One region of the Halopseudomonas pelagia genome, then DNA from elsewhere that is predicted to be linked to it. Evidence: predicted binding sites of a transcription regulator. Region 1 holds the regulator's gene; the other holds the start of a gene.
The links. The regulator sigma-54, encoded in region 1, starts transcription at its own class of promoters, with help from an activator protein. The targets are predictions, from matches to a motif close to ANTGGCATNNANNTTGCTNT.

Region 1 (6,003 bases):
GCAGGTCGCGGTGGCGGATCAGCAGGTTCGGGATGCTTGTGGACAGTTCCTTGACCAATCGTTCGGTCAGGTAAACCGAGCGGTGATGACCGCCAGTGCAACCGATGGAAATGGTCATGTAGCTGCGTTCGCCCGCCGCGTAGCGGGGCAGCCATTTACTCAGGAACTGGTGAATATCGTCATACATTTCCTGCACTTCGGGCTGGGCTTGCAGGTAATCGCAAATTTGCGGGTCACGGCCAGAATAGGGCCTCAACTCGGCTTTCCAGTAGGGATTGGGCAGGCAGCGCACGTCAAATACCAGGTCGGAGTCGACTGGAACGCCGCGCTTGAAGCCAAAAGACTGGATCATCACTGAGGTGCCGTGGGACTGGCTGCCCAGCAAACGCTGCTTCAGCAAGTCCCGCAGCTGATACAGGTTGAGATGGCTGGTATCGATCTTCAGGCCGGCCAGATCAATGATCGGCTCAAGTAAACGTAATTCTGCGGCCAGTGCCTCTCCCAGCGAATGCGTACCATTGGTCAGCGGGTGTTTGCGTCGGGTTTCCGAGAAACGCTTGATCAGTACTTCATCAGTAGCGGCTAGAAACAGAATGTCGCATTGAACGCCGGCTTCACGCACCTGCTGCAGCAGCTCGGGAAAACGCTCCAGATCACTGGGCAGATTCCGTGCGTCGATACTGATGGCGACTTTGGGCAGATTCAAACCGGTATTATTAACCTGCTTGGCCAGCTCCGGCAGCAAGCCAGCAGGCAGGTTGTCTATGCAGTAATAGCCGTTGTCTTCCAGCAGATGCAGAGCTGTACTCTTGCCGGATCCAGAGCGTCCGCTGACGACAACCAGACGCATGGGTCAGCTCCCGTCGTCTTCGCTGGTCATGATGCGGTACAGACTCTCGGCGTCCGGTGCGTTGCGCAGGGCTTCGCGCAAGCTAGACTGATCCAGCTTGCCGGCAAGCATCTTGAGAATCTGCAAATGCTGCTCGGTAGCCTCAAGCGGCACCAGCAACACAAAAATCAGGTCGACGGGCTCGCCATCAAGGGCGTCATAGTCGATTTTGGATTCGAGTTGCAATAACGCGCCAACAGCCTTGTGACAGCCCTCCAGGCGGCAGTGCGGAATGGCGATACCATTGCCGAAGCCGGTGGAGCCCAGTTTTTCACGGGCGATGAGGCTTTCATAAATGCTGTCGGGATCAAGATGGCTATGCTGGGCGACCAGTTTGCCAATCAGCTCCAGAACGCGCTTTTTTGAAACCCCCTGCACACCGGCAAAGGTGCGCTCGGGGGTGAGTATGTGATCAATTTGCATAATGATGCGGAGAGTCTGCCTTAACGGTCGTTGACGCCTTGCTGGCGATTCAGGTTCTTTTCCTTGTACTTGATCAGTTGACGATCAAGCTTGTCCGTCAGTAAATCTATGGCTGCATACATATCCGTATGCTCGGCATTGGCGACTACTTCGCCCCCGGCCACGTGGAGTGTAGCTTCGGCCTTCTGGCGCAGCTTTTCAACTTCCAGGGTGACTTGTACGTTGGTTATCTTGTCGAAGTGTCGCTCGAGACGTGACATTTTCTCGTTGACGTAATCGCGCAATGCATCGGTGATGTCCAGTTGATGACCGCTAAGGTTCAGTTGCATACGACTTCTCCTGATTGGCTTGGAGTAACAGGGAACCGTGCTTGGCTCCCTATGGTGCCACCTGCTATCACTAAAATCGTTATTGCATGCTGGCTAGACCAGCCGTTTGCGTTCGCTCGAAGGGGCGATGTTGAGCGACTCGCGGTATTTGGCGATGGTTCTGCGGGCCACATCGATGCCCTGTTCTTCCAGTAAACCAGCGATCTTGCTATCGCTCAATGGTTTCTTCGGGTTTTCTGCTGCCACCAGCTTTTTGATCAGCGCGCGGATGGCGGTGGAGGAGAATTCACCGCCTTCTGCGGTGCCGACATGGCTGGAGAAAAAGTATTTTAGCTCGAAGATGCCGCGTGGGGTATGCATGTATTTCTGCGTCGTTACGCGCGAAATGGTCGACTCGTGCATGCCCACCGCCTCGGCGATATCGTGCAGCACCAGGGGTTTCATCGCTTCTTCGCCATGCTCCAGGAAGCCGCGCTGATGCTCGACGATCTGCGTGGCGACTTTCATCAGTGTTTCGTTGCGGCTTTGCAAGCTCTTGATGAACCAGCGTGCTTCCTGCAAATGATTACGCAGGTAAGTGTTGTCCTGGCTGGCATCCGCGCGGCGGACCATGGAGGCGTAATGATTGTTCACCCGCACCTTGGGTACTGACTCCTGGTTCAGCTCGACAATCCAGCGCTTGTTGTCACGGTGCACGATCACATCGGGAATCACATATTCGGGCTCGCCCGAGGCGATTTCCGAGCCAGGGCGCGGATTGAGCGTCTGTATCAGGCTGATCGCGCGGCTCAGTTGCTCTTCCTTCAGCCGGGTCCGGCGCATCAGTTGAGTAAAATCGCGGCTGCCGAGCAGTTCCAGGTGATCCTTGACGATCTTCTGCGCCTGTTCGAGCAGGGGGGTGTCCTTGGGAAGCTGGCGCAGTTGCAGATAGAGGCATTCACTGAGGTTGCGCGCGCCGACACCCAGAGGTTCGAACTGCTGAATGCGGTGCAGAACCATCTCTACTTCATCCAGCTCGACTTCCAGCTCGGGATCGAGCGAGGCAAGAATCTCCTCCAGGGACTCTTCCAGATAGCCGTCGGCGTTGATCGCATCGATCAACGACAGCGCTATCAACTGATCGGTTTCCGACAGCGGAATCAGGTTGAGCTGCCATTCCAGATGGCTTTGCAATGTCTCGCCAGAGCCGGTGCGGGCGGTAAAGTCCCACTCGTCGTCATCCTGGCTGGGTAGCGAGCTGGCTGAGGTCTGGTATACGTCATCCCATTGCGTGTCCACCGGCAGCTCACTGGGGATCTGCTCGTTCCAGTTGCCTTCTTCTTCGGCCTGACTGTGTTGCTCAATCGCGTCCATCGCCACCGGTTCCGGGATGGTGACCGCCGGCGCGTCATCCTTGTCCAAGCCATTTTCCTGGCTCGGAGAGAAATCATCATCGCCTTCATCAGCCATCTCCAGCATGGGATTGGCTTCCAACGCCTCCTGGACCTCTTGCTGGAGGTCCAGACTGGATAGCTGCAACAGTCGGATGGCTTGCTGCAGCTGCGGCGTCATCGTCAGCTGCTGCCCCATCTTGAGGGCGAGCGATGGTTTCATGTTTGAGCGTATTACCTTGTGCGCAATGTTAAATCGATAGCGTTAATCGACAGAATTTTAGCATGCATGGTCGGTTGAATATCTACAGGCGGAAGGCGTGCCCCAGATACACGTCTTTCACCGTCTGGTTGGCCAGGACGGTTTCAGCGTCGCCTTCGGCAATGATATGCCCGTCGTTGACGATATAGGCTTTGTCGCAGATATCCAGTGTTTCTCGCACATTATGATCGGTGATGAGTACACCGATGCCCTTGCTTTTCAGGTGCTGGATAATCTGTTTGATATCGTTGACCGATATCGGATCAACGCCGGCGAAAGGTTCATCCAGCAGAATGAACTTGGGTTCGGTGGCCAGAGCGCGAGCGATCTCCGCGCGGCGGCGTTCGCCACCGGACAGGCTCATACCCAGACTGTTGGCCAGGTGATGGATGTGGAATTCACGCAATAGCGACTCCAGCGCGTCCGCGCGGCCTTGCTTGTTCAGGTCTTTGCGGGTTTCCAGGATCGCCATGATGTTATCGGCGACGCTGAGCTTGCGAAAAATGGAGGCTTCCTGAGGCAGGTAGCCGATACCCTGGCGTGCCCGACCGTGCATGGGCAGCTTGGTCACATCCACGCCGTTGACCAGAATATTGCCTTCGTCAGCTTTGACCAAGCCGACAATCATGTAGAAGCACGTGGTTTTGCCTGCCCCGTTGGGCCCGAGCAGACCGACCACTTCGCCGCTGTTGATGGAGACCGATACATCCCGTACGACTTTGCGGGATTTATAGGCTTTGGCCAGGTGACGCGCTTCCAGTGTGGTCATGGGTTGGCCGGTTCAGTGCGTTTGCGTGGCTGGATGAGGATTTCGATCCGGTCCTGCTCGCCACCAGTGCCGCCGTCGCTGTTGGCGCGGCCGGCGTCCACCACCTCGCGGGTGATGTCATAGCTGATGTATTCACCCTGAAAGGTATTGCCGTCCTGCTCCAGAAAGGCCTCGTCGATCAGCACTACGCGGTCGGCATCGGCCAGATATTCAATAGTCTGGCCGCGGGAATCCACTGGCGAGCCGCCTTCGGGCGTCTGCTTGTAAGTCGCAGGTGTGCCCTGGCTGACAATCTTGCTCACCGCGCCCTCGGCGTCGGTGTTCAGCGTCACCCGGTTGCCGGTCAGGCGCATGCTGCCTTGGGTGATGATGACATTACCGGTGTAAATGGCGGTGTTGCTGCGGTCATCCAGCGTCGCGCTGTTGGCCTGAATGCGGATGGGTTGGTCACGGTCGGCGGCAAACACTGCCGCGGACATTCCCAGCCCCAGTACCAGGGCCGCGAGGCCCAGGGATTTAACGCACCTCATGTTGACCCCTTACGGTGGACAGCAGCTCTAGGCGGCCGTCGTTAAGATAAACCTGCATGCCGACAGCGTTGGTCACGTTGCCGGCGTTTTCGATTCTAACGCTTTGTGCGGTTTCGGCATAATTTCGCGCGGGAAACAGCGTCAGCGCCTGTGTCGTCATGCGTCGGTCGGTTTGGGCGGGATTCTGGCTCTGCAGCAAGACATTATCGGTCAGTTCAACCTGATCGCCTGCCTGCGTAACGACGCCGTGCTCTGCTTCCAACAGCCAGGGCTCACCGTCCTCCGCCCGGTAAAAAATCAACCGCGGACTCTCCAGCTTGGTGCTGTCGTCGTCGGCTTGATGGGTGGCGCGGACGCTGGTCAGTTCATAGGCCGGCGTACCCTGCTCGTTGAGCATGAGTATGCGATTGTTTTCCATGAAGAAGTCCGGCTGATTGGGATCGCTGATGGTCAGGCTGTCATTGAAGCTGGCCGGCCGGATATTGAAATAACCGATCGACAGGCCTAGCACCACCGCCAGGCCAATAAAGCCGGCAGTCAGCAGATAGCGCGGAATTTTCGGAATAGTCGGCATCAGAGGTAGGCTGCCCGGGCGTTATCAAGCGAACCCTGCGCGTACATGATCAGTTCGCAGAACTCGCGCGCTGCACCAGCTCCGCCTGATGCTTCGGTAATGCCGTGCGCATGCTCACGGACGAAAGAATCAGCGCTGGCGACGGCTATACCCAGGCCAACGCGACGCATCACCGGCAGATCTGGCAGGTCGTCGCCCAGAAAGGCAATCTGCTCCAGCTCAAAGTCCAGCACGTTGCGCAGCTCGGCCAGAGCATTGAGCTTGTCTTCGCGGCCTTGAATCAGGTGACGAATGCCCAGGTTGGCGGCGCGCTTTTCCACCAGCGGCGACGAACGGCCGCTGATAATGGCAACTTCCACCCCCGATGCCATCAACATCTTGATGCCGTGTCCGTCCAGGGTGTTGAAGGATTTGAACTCGGTGCCATCGGGCATGAAGTACAAGCGCCCGTCAGTGAGTACACCGTCCACATCAAAAATGGCCAGACGGATGGCTCTGGCGCGCTCAAGCAATTGCTGGTCTGGTCCGCTCATACAACTCCTGCGCGTAAAAGGTCATGCATATTGAGGGCGCCGACCGGGCGATGCTGCTCGTCGACGACGAAAAGGCCGCTGATCTTGCCGTCTTCCATGACCTTCAACGCTTCTGCGGCGAGTATGCCCTGTTGCACGGTCTTGCAGTTACGGGTCATTACCTCGGCAATGCCGGCAGTGCGTATATCAATGCTTTGATCCAGCGTGCGACGCAAATCGCCATCGGTAAAGATGCCGACCAGGCGTCCTTCTTCATCGGCAATGCCGGTCAGCCCCAGCCCCTTGCGAGTCATTTCCAGCAGGGCGTCGCGTAATGAGGTCGAC
Region 2 (6,003 bases), 840 kb from region 1:
AGTGCGGTCATGCCGAGCATTTGTTCGGTGAGGGCGGCGGCGAACGATTGGCTGAGCAGTATGGCGTTGATCTGCTGGCTTCGATGCCGCTGTCGATGATGATTCGCGAGCAGGCTGATGGCGGAACGCCGACGGTGGTCGCCGAACCGGAATGCCAGATCAGCATGATCTATCAGGATATGGCGCGGCATGTGGGCGCTCGAATCGCCGAACGCGCGACTGATGCCCAGGGCATGCCCAACATCAGCATCAGTGACGATTGAGACGGCGCCGGACGGCACCCTTTTTTCACCGTGGATTACCCGTTAACATGCAACCTCTTTTTTGCACACTGCAGGGCACATCATGAGCATCAAGTCAGACCGTTGGATACGTCAAATGTCCCAGGAACAGGGCATGATCGAGCCCTTTGTCGAGCGTCAGGTACGCGGCGAAGAGAGTGACCGGGTTATCTCCTATGGCGTTTCCAGCTACGGCTATGACGTACGTTGCTCGAATGAATTCAAGGTGTTTACCAATATTCACTCGGCCACCGTTGATCCCAAGCATTTCGATGAGAAAAGCTTTGTCGATATCACCAGCGATGTATGCATTATTCCGCCGAACTCTTTTGCGCTAGCGCGTACGGTCGAATATTTCCGTATTCCGCGTAATGTACTGACCATCTGCCTGGGCAAAAGCACCTACGCCCGCTGCGGCATTATAGTCAACGTCACGCCGCTGGAGCCTGAGTGGGAAGGCCACGTTACACTGGAATTTTCCAACACCACGACTCTGCCAGCGAAGATTTATGCCAATGAGGGTGTTGCGCAAATGCTGTTCTTTGAATCCGATGAGCCCTGTGAAGTGTCCTACCGCGACCGTGGCGGCAAGTATCAGGGGCAACGCGGCGTGACCCTGCCCAGAGCCTAAGGGCGACGTCAGCCCGGTATAGCAGCCCGGTATTAATAGCTACGCACATAAAAAACCCGATCAAAGCCTTGGCCTTGATCGGGTTTTTTATTGCTTGAGTCACAACAGGGCGCTCAACGACGCCGTGTTTACATCAGAAGCTCTTGGATACCGCGAACGTCACGTTGGAGCCGCATGAGTCGGTGCTGCCGTAGGCGCAATCCTCGTCGCTGATGTCCGTGTCGCTGTACATCACCGCCCAGCCAAGGCCCAGGGCTTCCTTGCTCAAGGTCAAAGCCCAGTCGTTGTAATCAAAGCCATCACCAGTTTTGTCGTTGCTGTCGGCATAGTGCAGGCCAAGACCGATGTCGTAGGGCAGTGCCAGATCGTAGCCCACGTAGTAGTAATGGTTGTCGGCATTGTTGTAGGTGTCTTTGAGGCCCACGGTGAAACCATAGGCGCTGACGCTGGCGAGCCATTCGTAGACATCGATCGAGCTGTTGCCGGGGAAGGTATAGTTAGCCCAGGCAAGATCGTAGGTAACTTCTTCAGTGATAGCCCCGCCGTAACCCACGTAGTAGTCCAGTTCGATGCTGGCCCCGCCGAAATCGTCGGAGTCTACATTGGAGCCCCAGGCGCCCAGGTAAACGCCGCTCTCGTGAGCAAAATCCAGGCTGGCCTGAACGGCGCCTTTGCCATCAGTCTGCGATTGACCACGCCAGATGTAATCGGTCGCCAGTGTGGCGGTCATGCTGGCGTCGATGGTTCCGATGGCGGTGTCGAATTCTTCTGCGTGGGTCATGCTGGCAAAACCCAGAGTGGTTGCTGCTGCGATGGCGGCGGTTAGTTTCTTCATCATCCTCATTACCCCATATAAATAAATCACAATTAGAAAATGTGTTGGCAGATGGCACTTTGCACATTGCTTGCCAGCTTTAAATAGTTTTATAAATTCATGGGGTTATGAACGAAATATGACAAAGAGCCTTATCGATGATGCTGGCCAGGCGGCAGCATTGCACCTGTGAAGTGCGGAGTTCACGTGACGGGCTTGGTTGTGGTGCGTGGCAAATTAGTTGAGGGGACGGCGCGATTTAGCCGAGATTAACCAGGGCGATAAGGTCCTTCTCGCGACGGTAGCGCTGCAACTTGCTGGCGAGGGATTCCGGCAAGTTACCGGTGATCTGGTAGCCGTGATGATGGTAGAGATCAGCCAGTTCTGGTCGGCAAAATAGCCATATAGAGCCGCTTACTGCCAGTCGCATCTGGCTGAGCAGGCGCCCAGCCAGCCCCTGATTGCGCACGGTCGGGTCGACGAACAGGCTGGTCAGCCAATGGCCGTTGCCATCAGTCAGCGGCTGAATACAGGCGCAGGCTTGGATGTCCGGCGCTCCCACGGCCCATACCTGATGGGCATCGCGGGCTTTCATAAGGCTGCCATGCCGGCGATAGAAGGCGTTGGCCAATGGATGCATGGCCGGTGATAAAAGCAGGCAAGACGACGTGACAGAGCGCGGCGGCGACATTTCGGAAGAGCTTAGCGTTTGCCCATGGACCGGCGGGTGCCTTTGGGCGCCATACCGATTCTTTTCTCATGCCGCGGATTGATGCCCTTCAGGTGCCAGGGTTGCTTGGCATTCTTGGCAGCCAGCGCCTCTGCGGTGGAAAACGGCAGCTTGAAAGCGGGAGGCTGGCCCTGCGTTTCAGCATGGGGCAGTTCTGCGCTTGGGTCTTTCTCGGGCTGGTCCGCTGGGTTAGTGCTGGTCATGGAAAATCCGTGGAATGATGTGACTAGGTGGCGCGCGAGTATACCCGTTTATGGCCAAGGTTCCACGGTCCGGCAATTATTTCCGGACCAGATGCAAAGGTTTCGGATCAATCTGCGCATTGGGCTGTCAGAATGGGAACACGATTTCCGTTTACAGGTTCACACATGGAAGATGTCTTGCCTCTCTCAGCCTTGCCCGCACCTTTATCTAGATCCCCCCGCGCCGTTTTCAGGTGGTTTACTTGCGCTAGTCTGCTGAGCGTCGGACTATTTGTTGTCGCCCCTGTTAGCGCAAACGAAGCGGCGGAGGTGGTGAGTCAGATCAATCAGTACCGTGAGTCCGGGCGTGACTGCGCTGGCGATTTCAAACCGCCTGCCGGTCCATTGGCTACGAGTGAGGTGCTGGCTGGAGTGCCTACCATTGCCGGTCAGGATCTGGGCTTCCTGCTGCAACGGGCGGGTTATCAAGCCGCGCAGGCACAGGCGGTGAGAGTCACGGGCCCGGAAGACGTCGCCATGATGATGACTGTCCTCCAGCAGCAGTATTGCGAGGTGTTGATGAACCCGGCCTATGCGGATGTCGGCGTATCGCGTGAGGGGAAAAGATGGCAGCTGGTCATGGCTCGCTCTTTGTTGTCCAGTGGTATGGGCGATTGGGAGGAGGCGGGCCGGGAAGTGCTCGATCTGGTCAATGAGGTGCGTGGCGAGTCCCGTACGTGCGGTGATGAGACGTTCCCCAGCACATTGCCGCTGGCATGGAACGACGAACTCGCCAGTGCCGCACTGGATCACAGCCATGATATGGCCAAGCAGAACTACTTCAGCCACACCGGGCGAGATAACAGCCAGGTGGGCGAGCGGGTGGGTCGTCAGGACTACGAGTATCAAGTGGTCGGGGAGAATCTGGCAGCCGGTCATGGTTCGGCGAAGCAGGCTGTTGCCGGGTGGTTGATGAGCCCTGGGCACTGCGCGAATCTGATGAATCCGCAGTTCACCGAGATGGGCGCGGCGTACGTTGTGAACCCAGCCAGCGACAGTGCCATTTTCTGGACACAGGTGTTCGCTGCGCCTAAAGAGTGACAAATAATCTGAACTTGTCGGCTTTACGACCGGTCAACTTACTGTAAGCGAGATTTCATATCGCAACATTGATTGAGGTGAAAGCAATGACTAGCACAACTGACAAGATCAAAGGCAAAACCAACGAAGCAGTCGGTAAAGGCAAGCAGGGCGTTGGTGAAGCAACCAACAATGATCGCCTGAAAGGTGAAGGCAAAGCCCAGGAAACCAAGGGTGGCGCTCAGCAAGTCAAAGGTGAAGCCAAGGACACTTTGAAGAAAGGTGTCGATAAGGCTTAACAACCTGAAGCGATGATGCAGGCAACGATTTGGTAATACCACAATCGCTGCTGCAAGCAAGGCCGGTACACGCAAGTGTGCCGGCCTTTTTTTCATTGGTGCAGACTGTGACGTATTTCGCTACGCTGACTGTACGTTTCCTGTCCCGCTGATTGCCGGTCTAATGGATACTTTACGAGGAGTATTCCTATGGCCCCGCGGGATCTGATGTTGGCATTGGTGGTAATTGTCGTCTGGGGCATGAATTTTGTTGTCATCAAGACCGGACTGCAGGGTATGCCGCCAATGCTGCTGGGTGCGCTGCGGTTTATGTTGGTGGTGTTTCCTGCGGTGCTGTTCATCAAGCGCCCGGATGTGCCCTGGCGCTGGCTGTTGGCTTATGGCCTGACCATATCCCTGGGTCAGTTTGCCTTTCTTTTTTACGCGATGTCAGTGGGGATGCCCGCCGGCCTGGCGTCGGTAGTACTGCAATCCCAAGCCCTTTTCACGCTGTTTTTCGCCGTGCTTTTTCTCGGCGAGCGTCTGCGTGGATTCAATCTGGTCGGTTTGCTGGTCGCGGCTGGCGGGCTGACGCTGATTGGTCTGCAGGTAGACAAGGTGATGACCCTGGCTGGATTTCTGCTGACCATCTGCGCAGCGTCCATGTGGGCGATGGGCAACATCGTTACGCGCAAGATCGGCAAGGTCAATCTGGTCGGTCTGGTGGTGTGGGGCAGCATGATTCCGCCGTTGCCGTTTCTGGCCCTGTCGTGGTGGCTGGAGGGCCCGGTGCTGATGCGCGAGGCGCTGGTGAATATCAGCCTGGATACCATCCTGGTGCTGTGTTATCTGGCATTTGGCGCGACCCTGCTGGGCTACAGTTTGTGGGGCCGATTGCTATCACGCTACCCAGCGAGCCAGGTGGCGCCTTTCTCGCTGTTGGTGCCGGTAATTGGGCTAACGTCCGCGGCGTTGTTAGCGGGGGAGCGGGTAGGGCCGATGCAATTGACTGGCGCGCTGTTGGTGATGCTCGGGATTCTGATCAACGTGTCAGGTGGTTGGTTGTTCGGTCGCTGGCGCTTGCGTAGCGCGCGGGCATAACAGGCTGACTGGGTCGAAAACCTGAGCCGCAAGGCGTAGCCCGTCGACCCAGCCAGTTCAGATGATCAGTCCTGGCGGCTGGTCACTTCCAGCAGGTGATAACCGAATTGGGTTTTCACCGGGCCCTGAACAACATTCACTGGCGCGCTGAATACCACGGTGTCGAATTCCTTGACCATCTGGCCAGGGCCGAATGAACCAAGGTCTCCACCATCGCGACCGGACGGGCAAGTGGAATTGTCCTTGGCGACCTTGGCGAAATCGGCGCCGCCTTCAATAGCTGCTTTCAGTTCATTACATTTTTCTTCAGTCGGTACCAGGATATGACGGGCTGTGGCTTTAGGCATGGGTGTTACTCCAGTAAGGGCGAGTTGAATATATAACCAGGGGTATAGGTGCAGAGGGTAGCGCAAAGCGTCGCCGCTCGAAAGCGCCAGTCTGACGTCCGCCGTACTTCTATTCGGTAAGAAATCATTGCGGTGACCAAGCCAGTCTGTGAAAAGCCAGCGCTTTGCTCTAGTGTGACTAATGAATACCTCTTTTAACGTACAGCCAAAGCCATGCCAGATAAATCAGAGCCTCGTACTCCCCAGCAACGACAAAGCTCAAGCCGAAATGGCTTGCCGGTAGGTACTGGCGAAAAGTCAGATAAACAGTCTATCGAGCAGTTTATTCATCAGGTCCGCAGCCTGCCGACCGGTGGCGGAGGGCAAGGCCGCTTGGTGTTTGCGCTGGACGCCACAGCCAGCCGCGAGGCGACCTGGGACCAGGCTTGCGATCTGCAGAGCGAGCTGTTCCTGGCCACTCGCGATCTGGGTGGGCTGGCTATTCAGCTGTGCTATTACCGCGGTTATGGCGAGTTCAAGGCTACCGCATTTGTAACCCAGACCCAGCAACTGCTCAAAT

Region 2: a site for sigma-54 is predicted at 1,806-1,825, ahead of EAO82_RS09605 (TorF family putative porin). Genes of this name have one in related genera too.

Annotation. Positions count from the first base shown of each region.
Region 1 covers NZ_CP033116.1:1,192,916-1,198,918, forward strand. Annotated here, with positions in the region: gene rapZ (RNase adapter RapZ) at 1-850, opposite strand, end outside; gene ptsN (PTS IIA-like nitrogen regulatory protein PtsN) at 854-1,315, opposite strand; gene hpf (ribosome hibernation-promoting factor, HPF/YfiA family) at 1,333-1,641, opposite strand; gene EAO82_RS05645 (RNA polymerase factor sigma-54) at 1,735-3,234, opposite strand; gene lptB (LPS export ABC transporter ATP-binding protein) at 3,317-4,042, opposite strand; gene lptA (lipopolysaccharide transport periplasmic protein LptA) at 4,039-4,572, opposite strand; gene lptC (LPS export ABC transporter periplasmic protein LptC) at 4,559-5,146, opposite strand; gene EAO82_RS05665 (KdsC family phosphatase) at 5,146-5,679, opposite strand; gene EAO82_RS05670 (KpsF/GutQ family sugar-phosphate isomerase) at 5,676-6,003, opposite strand, start outside.
Region 2 covers NZ_CP033116.1:2,029,597-2,035,599, forward strand. Annotated here, with positions in the region: gene apbC (iron-sulfur cluster carrier protein ApbC) at 1-263, shown strand, start outside; gene dcd (dCTP deaminase) at 346-912, shown strand; gene EAO82_RS09605 (TorF family putative porin) at 1,046-1,750, opposite strand; gene EAO82_RS09610 (GNAT family N-acetyltransferase) at 1,986-2,321, opposite strand; gene EAO82_RS09615 (hypothetical protein) at 2,429-2,659, opposite strand; gene EAO82_RS09620 (CAP domain-containing protein) at 2,972-3,739, shown strand; gene EAO82_RS09625 (CsbD family protein) at 3,826-4,017, shown strand; gene EAO82_RS09630 (EamA family transporter) at 4,207-5,097, shown strand; gene EAO82_RS09635 (peptidylprolyl isomerase) at 5,163-5,444, opposite strand; gene EAO82_RS09640 (hypothetical protein) at 5,658-6,003, shown strand, end outside.